DNA from 3 places in the Serratia sp. TSA_198.1 genome. Region 2 is predicted to be linked to each of the others. Evidence: riboswitches for the same ligand, from Rfam matches in the RefSeq annotation. Region 2 holds a riboswitch; each other region holds the start of a gene.

The links. A riboswitch is a leader RNA that binds a small molecule or an ion and turns the genes downstream of it on or off. The one in region 2 is predicted to bind thiamine pyrophosphate.
Region 1: linked by a shared signal. The riboswitch ahead of thiC (phosphomethylpyrimidine synthase ThiC) and the one ahead of thiB (thiamine ABC transporter substrate binding subunit) in region 2 are both predicted to bind thiamine pyrophosphate.
Region 3: linked by a shared signal. The riboswitch ahead of thiM (hydroxyethylthiazole kinase) and the one ahead of thiB (thiamine ABC transporter substrate binding subunit) in region 2 are both predicted to bind thiamine pyrophosphate.

Annotation. Positions count from the first base shown of each region.
Region 1 covers NZ_JBQZFP010000012.1:18,329-22,337, forward strand. The annotation lists gene thiC (phosphomethylpyrimidine synthase ThiC) at 1-1,574, opposite strand, end outside; TPP riboswitch at 1,690-1,813, opposite strand; gene ACUTSW_RS24915 (Rsd/AlgQ family anti-sigma factor) at 1,853-2,356, opposite strand; gene nudC (NAD(+) diphosphatase) at 2,456-3,223, shown strand; gene hemE (uroporphyrinogen decarboxylase) at 3,263-4,009, shown strand, end outside.
Region 2 covers NZ_JBQZFP010000003.1:162,650-166,658, forward strand. The annotation lists gene sgrT (glucose uptake inhibitor SgrT) at 1-10, opposite strand, end outside; gene sgrR (HTH-type transcriptional regulator SgrR) at 98-1,759, shown strand; TPP riboswitch at 1,797-1,922, shown strand; gene thiB (thiamine ABC transporter substrate binding subunit) at 1,978-2,964, shown strand; gene thiP (thiamine/thiamine pyrophosphate ABC transporter permease ThiP) at 2,940-4,009, shown strand, end outside.
Region 3 covers NZ_JBQZFP010000006.1:177,050-181,058, reverse strand. The annotation lists gene gutQ (arabinose-5-phosphate isomerase GutQ) at 1-371, shown strand, start outside; gene ACUTSW_RS21025 (inhibitor of vertebrate lysozyme family protein) at 414-872, opposite strand; gene thiD (bifunctional hydroxymethylpyrimidine kinase/phosphomethylpyrimidine kinase) at 959-1,759, opposite strand; gene thiM (hydroxyethylthiazole kinase) at 1,756-2,550, opposite strand; TPP riboswitch at 2,587-2,678, opposite strand; gene ACUTSW_RS21010 (GNAT family N-acetyltransferase) at 2,747-3,172, shown strand; gene ACUTSW_RS21005 (class I SAM-dependent methyltransferase) at 3,393-4,009, shown strand, end outside.

The DNA.
Region 1 (4,009 bases), on a different contig from region 2:
GCGTGGGCGGCGATCTTGTAGGTGATCAATCCCTGCTTCACGTCTTCTTTGTTCGGCAGGCCCAGGTGTTCCTTCGGCGTTACGTAGCACAGCATGGCGCAGCCGAACCAGCCGATCATCGCGGCCCCTATGCCGGAGGTGAAGTGGTCATAACCGGGTGCGATATCGGTGGTCAATGGGCCTAAGGTATAGAACGGCGCTTCGTGGCAGTGTTCCAGCTCTTCGGTCATGTTGCGGCGGATCATCTGCATCGGCACGTGACCTGGGCCTTCGATCATCACTTGCACGTCATATTCCCAGGCGATTTTTGTCAGTTCGCCCAGCGTGTGCAGCTCAGCGAACTGCGCTTCGTCGTTGGCGTCCTGAATCGAACCGGGGCGCAGGCCGTCACCCAGCGACAGCGATACGTCGTAGGCGGCGCAGATTTCACAAATTTCGCGGAAGTGTTGATACAGGAAGTTTTCCTGATGGTGAGACAGGCACCACTTGGCCATGATCGAACCACCACGAGAGACGATGCCGGTCAGGCGTTTGGCGGTCATCGGCACATAACGCAGCAGCACACCGGCGTGGATGGTGAAGTAGTCGACGCCTTGCTCGGCCTGCTCCAGCAGCGTATCGCGGAACATTTCCCAGGTCAGGTTCTCCGCCACGCCGTTCACTTTTTCCAGCGCCTGGTAGATAGGCACCGTGCCGATCGGCACCGGGCTGTTACGCAGGATCCATTCACGGGTTTCGTGGATATAGCGGCCGGTGGACAAATCCATCACGGTGTCTGCACCCCAGCGGGTGGACCACACCAGCTTCTCCACTTCTTCTTCGATCGACGAAGTCACTGCCGAATTGCCGATATTGGCATTGACCTTCACCAGGAAGTTACGGCCGATGATCATCGGTTCGGCTTCCGGGTGGTTGATGTTAGCGGGAATGATGGCGCGGCCGGCGGCTACTTCCTGGCGAACGAATTCCGGCGTGATGTTTGGTGGCAGGTTGGCGCCCCAGCTTTGGCCGGGATGCTGGTGGCGCAGCACTTCGCCGCGGATACGCTCACGGCCCATGTTTTCGCGGATGGCGATGAATTCCATTTCCGGAGTGACGATGCCGGCGCGAGCGTAGTGCAACTGGGTGACGCATTTGCCCGGTTGCGCCTTGCGCGGCTGCGGCAGATGCTCGAAGCGCAGATGATCCAACCCTTCGTCCGCCAGGCGTTGCTGAGTGAACCCGGAACTGACACCTTTGAGGGCTTCGGTATCGCCACGTTCTTCGATCCAGCCGGCGCGCAGTTTCGCCAGGCCGCGATGCACATCGAGCTCGGATTGCGGATCGCCGTACGGGCCGGCGGTGTCATATACCGGGATAGCTTCGTTCTGCTCGTATTGCGGGTTGTCTTTGTCACCGCCAATCAGCGTCGGGCTGAGCTGGATTTCACGCATCGGGACCCGCACATCGCTGCGCGAGCCTTGCAGATAGATGCGGTGTGAATTGGGAAAGGATACGCCTTGCAGAGTGTCGATAAACTGCTGGGCTTCTTCGCGCTGTTCTTTACGGGCGCGCGGTTTTTTAACGTTAGACATAGCAAATTCCTACCAGTGTGATGAGTGGGGAAAATTGCTTGTCTGGAGCTCGGAGGGAGTAATGATACTGGCCGGCAAGGCGGAGGTATCCCCGTTCGGGAAGCCCTGCCAGTGGCGATAGATTACTCTTGTTCCCTTCGCGGGTATTAACCCGATCAGGTTCCGCGGATCCCGAATTAACGGTCTCAGCCTGGCCAATTTGATGAGCAAATCAGCGCTAGGCACTCCGACAAGATGCCCTCCAGTATAGGAGGGTTAATAAAAAAAACTACAAAATTCTAACGCGTCTGATCCACCGCTTTATCCGGCAGAGGTTGCTGCGAGGCTTTGGTCGCCAGTTGGATCAGCTTATCTTCCAGGGCAAAGCGTGCCTCAAGTGTTTCACCGATATCCGAGAGCGCCCGGTGGAATTCCATGCACACGTCCTGATCGATATCTACTTCGGTATAGCGATCGTGGAAAGTCATGATCTGCTCGGTATTGACCCAAAGTTTGGGATAGATGTTTACCGATAGCGACATTTTCGGACTGGGTGCGGCTTCCACTTGTTTGATAATTCTGTCATAGATATGAAAATGCCCGGCAGAGAGATAATCCACCAAATTATGGCAAAAGTTCTCCAGCGCTTTTTCATTCAGCGGCGTATGCTTTTCTTTGTTCGGTTTGATGCCCACGAGGGTGCAATAGGCGACGAGCAACTGCTTGCGCGCCTGAAGCCATTGATCAACTAATTCATTACTACCACCAACGCGCTGAGTCAGGCTTTCCAAACGGTTGAGCATGTTTGACTCCGTAAGTAATAAAAAGTAACAGTAAGTTATTAAAATGTAACAAGGCCGATTTGTAGAGTGCCAGTGAAGCTGAGGTTGTGCAACAACGATATGGAACTTGCATTAACGGGTAATGAAAATGGCTGGTGGATCGTCAGCCATGAAAGCAAACTTTGGTTACCGCGCGGTGAATTGCCGTTCGGTTCGGCGGCGTCGTTTTCCCTGCAGGGGCGAATGGCGCGCACCATTGGTGAATGGGAAGGGTTGCCGGTGTGGCTGGTGCGCCAGACGATGCCGCAGGATATGGGCTCGGTGCGTCAACTGCTCGAGCTCGATCGCGGGTTGTTTCAGCTGGCCGGGCGCGGCGTGCAACTGGCCGACTTTTACCGCTCTCATCGCTTCTGCGGTTATTGCGGCCATGAGATGCACCTGAGCCGTACCGAGAGCGCCTGTTTGTGCGGTCACTGTCGGGAGCGTTACTACCCGCAGATTGCACCCTGCGTGATCGTCGCTATTCGGCGTGACGATGAGATCCTGCTGGCGCAGCATGTGCGTCATCGCGGCGGTATTCATACTGTGCTGGCCGGTTTTGTCGAGGTCGGCGAAACGCTGGAGCAAGCGGCCGCACGCGAGGTGATGGAAGAAAGTAATATTGAAATCAAAAACCTGCGTTATGTGACTTCTCAGCCCTGGCCGTTCCCGCATTCGCTGATGATGGCCTTTATGGCCGATTACCACCGCGGTGAGATTCGTCACGATCCGAAAGAGCTGCTGAACGCCGGCTGGTACCGTTATGACCAGTTGCCGCTGTTGCCGCCACCCGGCACCGTGGCGCGCCGCCTGATAGAGGACACCGTAGCCTTATGCCGTGAGCAATAAATCGCTACAATAACGGCAGATGAATAAGGGAGCCCTATGATGAATGAGTTGAAGAACGATCGTTACCTGCGCGCGTTGCAACGTATGCCGGTGGATGTGACCCCCGTATGGATGATGCGTCAGGCCGGTCGTTATTTGCCGGAGTACAAAGCTACCCGCGCTCAAGCCGGCGATTTCATGTCGCTGTGCAAGAACGCGGAGTTGGCCTGTGAGGTTACGCTGCAACCGCTGCGCCGCTATGCGCTGGATGCCGCCATCCTGTTCTCCGATATCCTCACCATTCCCGATGCTATGGGGCTGGGCCTGTATTTCGAAGCCGGTGAAGGCCCACGCTTCTCTTCACCCATCACCAGCCGTGCCGACGTGGACAAACTGCCGGTGTTCGATCCGGAAGTGGAACTGGGCTATGTGATGAACGCAGTACGCACCATCCGTCGCGAACTGAAAGGCGAAGTGCCGCTGATTGGCTTCTCCGGCAGCCCGTGGACGCTGGCGACCTATATGGTGGAAGGCGGCAGCAGCAAAGCCTTCACCAAGTTGAAAAAAATGATGTACGCCGAACCGGCCACGCTGCATTTGCTGCTGGATAAGCTGGCGGACAGCGTCATTTTGTATCTGAACGCCCAGATTAAAGCCGGTGCGCAGTCGGTGATGGTGTTCGATACCTGGGGCGGCGTGCTGACCGGCCGCGACTATCGTGAATTCTCGCTGCACTACATGCACAAGATTGTCGACGGGCTGCTGCGTGAAAATGACGGCCGCCGCGTGCCGGTCACGTTATTCACC
Region 2 (4,009 bases):
CTTTCATCATTCGCCCTCCCCCTTTCATTGATGAAAATTATCGGCGTAATATGGGGAAAGATAAATTGATGAGTTGATGCCGGAGTGTTCCTCTTTTATGTCTACCTCACGTTTGCAACAACAGTTCATTCGCCTGTGGCAGCGCTGCCACGGCGAGACCACCGACACCACGCTGCAAGAGTTGGCCGAAGTGCTCACTTGTTCGCGCCGTCACGTGCGTTCATTGCTCGGCGCCATGCAGCAACAAGGGTGGCTGACCTGGCAGGCGGAATCGGGGCGCGGCAAGCGTTCGCGGCTCACCTTCCACTATACCGGCCTGGCCCTGCAGCAGCAGAGAGCGGAGGAACTGCTGGAGCAAGACCGCATCGATCAACTGGTACAACTGGTCGGCGATAAAAACGTGGTACGGCAGATGCTGCTGTCCCAACTTGGGCGCAGCTTTCGGCAGGGTAAACACATCCTGCGCGTGCTCTACTATCGCCAACTGTACAACCTGCTGCCCGGCTCGGCGCTGCGCCGTTCGGAAATTCACCTGGCCCGGCAGATTTTCAGCGGCCTGACGCGGATAAACGAGGAAAACGGGGAACTTGAGTCGGACCTGTCGCATCACTGGCAGCCGCTGACGCCTTTGCACTGGCGTTTTTATCTGCGCCCGGCGATACATTTTCATCACGGCCGCGAGCTGGAAATGGACGATGTGATTAGCTCCCTCACTCGTCTGATCCCTCAACCGCTGTTTTCGCATATCGAGCGCGTGACCTCACCGACGCCTTTCGTGATTGACGTGCACCTGCACAGCCCCGATTACTGGCTGCCCTGGCTGCTGGGCAGCGTGCCTGCCATGATCCTGCCGCGCGAGTGGCAAAGCATGCCGGAGTTCTCGCGCCATCCGGTGGGCACCGGGCCGTACAGCGTGGTGCGCAACCACCGCAGCCAGATGAAAATCCACGCCTTCGATGACTACTTCGGCTATCGGGCACTGATTGATGAGGTGAATATCTGGGTGTTGCCGGAGCTCACCGAAGAGTTGGTGCATTCCGGCGTGCAACTGCAGGCGGATGACACCGGCAACAACGAGCTTGAAAGCCGGCTGGAGGAAGGCTGCTATTTCCTGCTGTTCGATCAACGCTCTCCTTTGGCGGCCGATCCGGCCATTCGCAGCTGGCTGTGCGAGCTGATTAACCCCATCTCGCTGCTGAGCAACGCCGGGCCGATTTATCAACGCTATTGGTCACCGGCCTATGGCATCCTGCCGCGCTGGCATCACAATCGCGCGCTGGCGCAACAACCCAAGCCGGCCGGGCTGACCGAGTTGACGCTGACCTACTACAGTGAACACTCGGAATTCCACGCCATTCGACAGGCAATTGAACCGCTGCTGGCATTGCACGGGGTGCGACTTAACGTGCAGACGGTGAGCTACGACGCCTGGCATAAAGGGGAAGCCACCAGCGATCTGTGGCTGGGTAGCGCCAACTTCTACCTGCCGCTGGAGTTCTCGCTGTTCGCCACCCTGTATGAGTTGCCATTGATGCAGCATTGCATGAATGACGATCTCGCCGCAGATGCGGCGCTGTGGCGCGCCAATGCCCTGCCGCTGGCGGATTTTTGCCAACGGTTGGTCAACGGTCACCAGTTACACCCGCTGTTTCATCATTGGCTGCAACTGCACGGCCAGCGCAGCATGCGCGGTGTGCGAATGAACACCCTTGGCTGGTTTGATTTTAAATCCGCCTGGTTTGCGCCGCCGGAAGCATAAGCGCCTTTCGCCGGCGCCCGTTAATCTCTACAATAGCGCCGTCTCAACGGGGTGCGAAACGGCGGCGGCGTGATGAAAACGCGGCGTGCAGGTTTTGCTGAGAACAAACCCGTCGAACCTGATCCGGTCAATACCGGCGGAGGGATTTGAGCATAGCGACCCGGTTTAATCACCTCGCCCTCAGATACCTTTGCCCCCTTATCTTTCAGGAGTGCAAAGTGGTCAAAAAAAGCCTGCCCTTATTACTGTTGTTGTGTGCCGCTTCAGCGTTTGCCAAGCCCACGTTGACGGTCTACACCTATGATTCCTTCGCGGCCGACTGGGGCCCTGGCCCGGCGGTGAAAAAAGCGTTCGAAGCGGATTGCAACTGCGAGCTGAAATTCGTCGCGCTGGAAGACGGCGTTTCGCTGCTTAACCGCCTGCGCATGGAAGGGAAAAACAGCACCGCCGACGTGGTGCTGGGGCTGGACAACAACCTGCTGCAGGCCGCGCAACAAACCGGTTTATTCGCGCCAAGCCGCGTTGACGGCGCCAAACTGAGCGTGCCGGGCGGCTGGCAGGATAAAACCTTCGTGCCTTATGACTACGGCTACTTTGCCTTCGTTTACAACAAAGACAAGTTGAAGAACCCGCCAAAAAGCCTGCAGGAACTGGTCAACAGCGATCAAAACTGGAAGGTGATCTACGAGGATCCGCGCACCAGCACCCCAGGCCTGGGCCTGCTGCTGTGGATGCAGAAAGTGTTTGGCGATAACGCGCCAGAAGCCTGGCAGAAACTGGCGAAGAAAACCGTCACCGTCACCAAAGGCTGGAGTGAAGCCTACGGCCTGTTCCTGAAAGGCGAAGGCGATCTGGTGCTCAGCTACACCACCTCCCCGGCTTATCATCTGATCGAAGAGAAGAAAGACAGCTACGCCGCGGCCAACTTCAGCGAAGGCCATTATCTGCAGGTGGAAGTGGCAGGCAAACTCAAGGCCAGCAAGCAGCCTGAACTGGCGGAGCGCTTCATGCAATTTATGGTGACCCCGGCGTTCCAGAACACCATTCCAACCGGTAACTGGATGTACCCGGTGATCAAAACTCAACTGCCGGCCGGCTTTGAGCAAATGACCGTACCCCAGACCGCGCTGCAATACAGCGCCGGAGAGGTCGCCAAACAACGCGGTAGCTGGATCCGGGCATGGCAAACCGCCGTCAGCCGCTGATCCCGCACTGGCTCTGGCCGGGGCTGCTGGCCGCCGGCCTGATCCTGACCGTCGCCGCGCTGGCGATGGGCTCGCTGTGGCGGCACGCGCCGGAAAGCGATTGGCGCGGCCTGTGGCAGGACAGCTACCTGTGGCACGTAGTCCGCTTTACCTTCTGGCAGGCGTTGCTGTCTGCGCTGATCTCGGTGCTGCCCGCCATCGCGTTGGCACGTGCGCTATACCGCCGCCGCTTTCCCGGCCGGCTGTTGCTGCTGCGTCTGTGCGCCATGACGCTGGTGCTGCCGGTCTTGGTGGCGGTATTCGGCCTGCTCAGCGTGTATGGCCGACAGGGCTGGCTGGCATTGCTGTGCGGCTGGCTCGGCATCAACTACAGTTTTTCCCCCTATGGTCTGCAGGGCATCCTGCTGGCGCATATGTTCTTCAATCTGCCGCTGGCCGCCCGCCTGTTGCTGCAGGCGCTGGAAAACATTCCGGTCGAACAGCGCCAACTGGCAGCTCAGCTCGGCATGAATGGCTGGCAACAGTTCCGCTTCGTCGAGTGGCCGGCGTTGCGCCGCCAAATCCTGCCGAGCGGCGCGCTGATCTTCATGCTCTGTTTCGCCAGCTTCGCCACCGTGTTGTCACTGGGCGGCGGGCCGCAGGCCACCACCATAGAACTGGCGATCTACCAGGCGCTGAGCTATGACTACGATCTCAGCCGCGCCGCCCTGCTGGCGCTGATCCAGTTGGCGTGCTGTCTGGGCCTGGTCGTGCTCAGCCAGCGGCTGAGCCAGGCGCTGCCGGTCGGTAGTACCCAGGCCCACATCTGGCGCAATCCCGAAGACAGCCTGTGGCGTCGCGCCAGCGATTTTCTGCTGATCGCCGCCGCCCTGCTGTTGCTGTTGCCCCCGCTGCTGGCGGTGATTGCCGATGGCGCCAATCAGACGATGGTCAGCGTCCTGCAACAGCAGGTGCTGTGGCAAGCGCTGTTCACGTCACTGCGTATCGCCCTCGGTGCCGGCGCGTTGTGCGTGGTGTTGACCATGATGCTGCTGTGGAGCAGCCG
Region 3 (4,009 bases), on a different contig from region 2:
TACACCACCTGATGCGCACCGGCGATCGCCTGCCGCAGGTCAGTGAAAACGCCAACGTGATGGAAGCGATGCTGGAACTGAGCCGCACCGGGCTGGGGTTGGTGCCGGTGTGCGATGCGCAGCAAAAAGTGGTGGGGGTGTTTACCGACGGCGACCTGCGCCGCTGGCTGGTAAAAGGCCATAGCCTGCAGGATGCGTTGGGCCAGGCGATTACCCGCCCCGGCTACCGTTTGCCGGAACAGTGGCGCGCCGGAGAAGCGCTGGAAGCCTTGCACGAACAGCACATCAGCGCCGCGCCGGTGGTCAATCTGGATGGCGTGCTGGTGGGCGCGATCAACCTGCACGATCTGCATCAGGCCGGCATTGGCTGAGTGCGTGGCCTCAGGGCGCAGGCAACTGCGCCCCAGGTCGTTTTATTTCCAGTCGGGATTGCTCTCGAACTGTTTTTTCAGCAGCGCCTTCATGTCTTCGTCCGGCTTGCCCAGCCATTGGTATTTGGCGTATTTCTTTGGATGATCCATCGCTTCCGGTTTGTTGGCGACCTCTACCCGCACGCCCCAGGCCTGGGATTTGTCTTCTTTAAACGCCACGATCAAAAAGTTGTTGGCGCAGTCGTGCGGCTTGCACAGATTGCCCACCAGATAGTTCTGCCCCTTCCAGCTCAGGCTTTGCGCCGGAGTGGAAGTGCCCATCCCCTTGCGCGCCCAGCCCGGCAGGCGAGCCTGCCCCTTCACCATGTTCTGCCAGCTGGTTTGATAGCCCGGCTGCTGGATCACGTCCGAGGTGGTGACAATCTGCTGGGCAACGCTGCCCGCACTGAGGCTGAGTAACGCGCCGAAGATGGCGCAGCGAAGTGCGTTTTGTCCTGTCATGGCCTTCTCCCTTGGTTAAATCCGATCGTACCCGGCGAGCGCCGGGCATGGATCCAGTCTGACCACAACAACGGCAAAAAGTTGAATCACCACCACGCGTGAAAATGATGCACCGGCCCGATGCCGTGCCCCACTTCCAAGGTATCCGCCTGCTGCAATGCCTTTTGCAGATAGTCCTTGGCGGCGGCGACCGTGCCGGCCCAGTCTTCATGACGCGGGCGCAGCGCAGCCAACGCGGCGGAGAGCGTGCAGCCGGTGCCGTGCGTATGACGAGTCGCTACGCGTGGTGCAGTGAAGCGCAGTTCCTGCTCCGCGCTGAACAACCAGTCCGGGCTTTCGTTTTCGCTGAGGTGGCCCCCCTTCATCAGCACCGCCTGGCAACCCATGGCCAGCAACGCCCGGCCCTGTTCGCGCATCTGGTGCTCATTTTCCGCCGGGGCGCACGCCAACAGAGCCGCCGCCTCCGGCAGGTTCGGCGTGATGATCGACACCTGCGGCAGCAGTTCGCGGCGGATAGACTCTACCGCCTCCGGTGCCAGCAAGGGATCGCCGCTTTTCGCCAGCATCACCGTATCCAGCACCACGAACGGCGGCCGGTAGTGGCGCAGGCGTTCGGCCACTGCCTGCACGATATCGGCGTTGGCCAGCATGCCGATTTTGGCGCTGTCGATGCGCACGTCGCTGAATACCGAATCCAACTGGGCGGCGACGAACGCCGGATCGATGTTATATACCGACTGCACGCCACGGGTATTTTGCGCCACCAGCGCAGTGATCACGGAAGTGCCGTAAGCCCCCAAGGCAGAAAAAGCTTTCAGATCGGCCTGGATGCCGGCGCCGCCGCTCGGATCGGTGCCGGCGATGGTCAAAGCGTTAATCCGTTTCATTGCAGCTCCTCCGCACGCAGTTGATACAGGGCGTCGAGGAACGCCGGGGTAAAGCTGCCCGGCCCCGCAGCCCGATGCGTGGCCCGCTCGCCGCAAAGCGACATCACCCGGCAAGCGGTCGCGACGTTGTCCAGCCGATCGCCCGGCAGGCTGCAAAATGCCGCCACCACCGCCGACAGGGCGCAACCGGTGCCCACCACCCGCGTCATCAGCGCATCGCCACCGGCGACCGCCCAGTCGCGCCGGCCATCGGTGATGTAATCCACCACGCCGGTTACCGCCACCACCGCGCCGCTGAGCTGCGCCAGTTCGCGTGCCGCCGGCAAAGCCGCCAGCGAGTCGTCGGTGCTGTCTACGCCGCGCCCGGCGCTCTGCCGGCCGCTCAGCGCCATAATTTCAGACGCGTTGCCACGGATCGCCGCCGGCTTCTCGCCCAGCAAACGACGGGCAAAGGCGGTGCGGTACGCCAACCCGCCTACCGCCACCGGATCCAGCGTCCAGGGCGTTCCCGCCAAATTGGCGGCTTCTACCGCCGCCAGCATGGATTCGGCACGCGAGGCATTGAGAGTACCGATATTGATTAACAGGGCACTCGCCATCTGGCTGAACTGCGCCGCTTCGGTCGGTTCCACCACCATCGCCGGGGAAGCGCCAAGCGCCAGCAATACGTTAGCCGTCAGCTCCTGCACCACTTCGTTGGTCAGGCAATGGATCAGCGGGGGCTGTTGTTTGAATTGGGTCAGACAGGCCGCGGCGCGGGCGCCGGGTAAAGCATCAGGTCGAGCGAACATATTCCTCCCAACCGGCGTTCAAGAAGGCGGGTACCGGTTGGGGCACCGAGACTTCCCTACGCTGGCATAATCCAGATCAGGTAATACGGGTAAAATCTCAGCCCCTTGGGGCACCCCGAGTCAAGGAGGCCATTATTGGGGTTGCCGCCGGTGAGGTCAATCGCGCTATAGTGTCAAAAAATAAAAAGGAGCTGCCATGCAAATAAGACCCTACCGAGAAGCCGATCGTCCGTTCTTGCGCACCCTTTATCTGGCTGCGCGCAAGGCGGCGTTCACGTGGCGCGATACCGAAGATTACCGGCTGGAGGATTTCGACCGCTCGACGCTGGGCGAGGATATCTGGGTGGCGGAAGATCAGGGAAAACTGCTGGGGTTCGTCTCGATTTATCGCCAGGATAACTTTATTCACAACCTGTATGTCGATCCTCACTTGCCGCCACGCGGCGTCGGCACGGCCCTGCTGCACGCGGCGGAGCGAACCTTTACCGCTACCGGCTCACTGAAGTGCCTGGTGAAAAACGAGAAGGCGCTGGCGTTTTACCATAAGCATGGCTGGCAAAAGATCACCACCGGCAACGACGGCAGCGAAGAATACTACCTGCTGCACTCACCTAAAAAATAGTGTCATCCGCTGTGAGCTAAACCGGAAAAGGCCTGACATCGTCAGGCCTCTGGCACGGCTCAGACTACAACCCTTGCAAAACGATATCCTGCGTCGCCGGGATATTAGCTGCCCCGTGTCCAGGGCCTTTCAGCACTGCCCAGCGACAATGCGAATGGATTTCATTTGCGTTAAAGACTATCCTCCGGTTTACCTCTTACAGGCTATTCAAGGAATGGACATGCAACATCAAACGGATACCCGTTTCCCGGACGCTGCGGCGGCAGACTACGATCGCCGTATTTTGACGCTGGTGCCCGGCTATCAGTTCGCCCAGTCGCTGCTGACCGCCACTCTGGCACAGGCGTTACCGCCGCAAGCCCGCCTGCTGCTGGCCGGTTGCGGCACCGGCAACGAACTGATTGCGTTGGCGGGCATCGGCCCGCAATGGCTTTTCAGCGCCGTGGAACCTTCCGCCGGCATGCTGGCAGCCGCACGCACCAAGGCGGAAATGGCAGGCTGCGAACCGCGAGTCACCTTCCACCAGCAACTGCTGGACCAGGCGCCGCAAGCGCTGCACGACGCCGCCGTTTGTTCGCTGGTGCTGCACTTTATTGCCGATGACGGCGCCAAGCTGGCCTTCCTGCAACAGTTGGCCGCGCGGTTGTCGCCAGGTGCGCCGCTGCTGTTGTTCGACTATCAGCCGGATGGCCTGCCGGTCAGCCACTATCAGCATTGGCTGCAAAGCGCCGGGCATTCCCTCGACGGCGCACGTGAGGTGATTGAACGCACCCGCAGCAACTGGCATCCGTTGGCAGCGCAGCGCGCCCGATTGCTGATGACGGAAAGCGGTTTTAC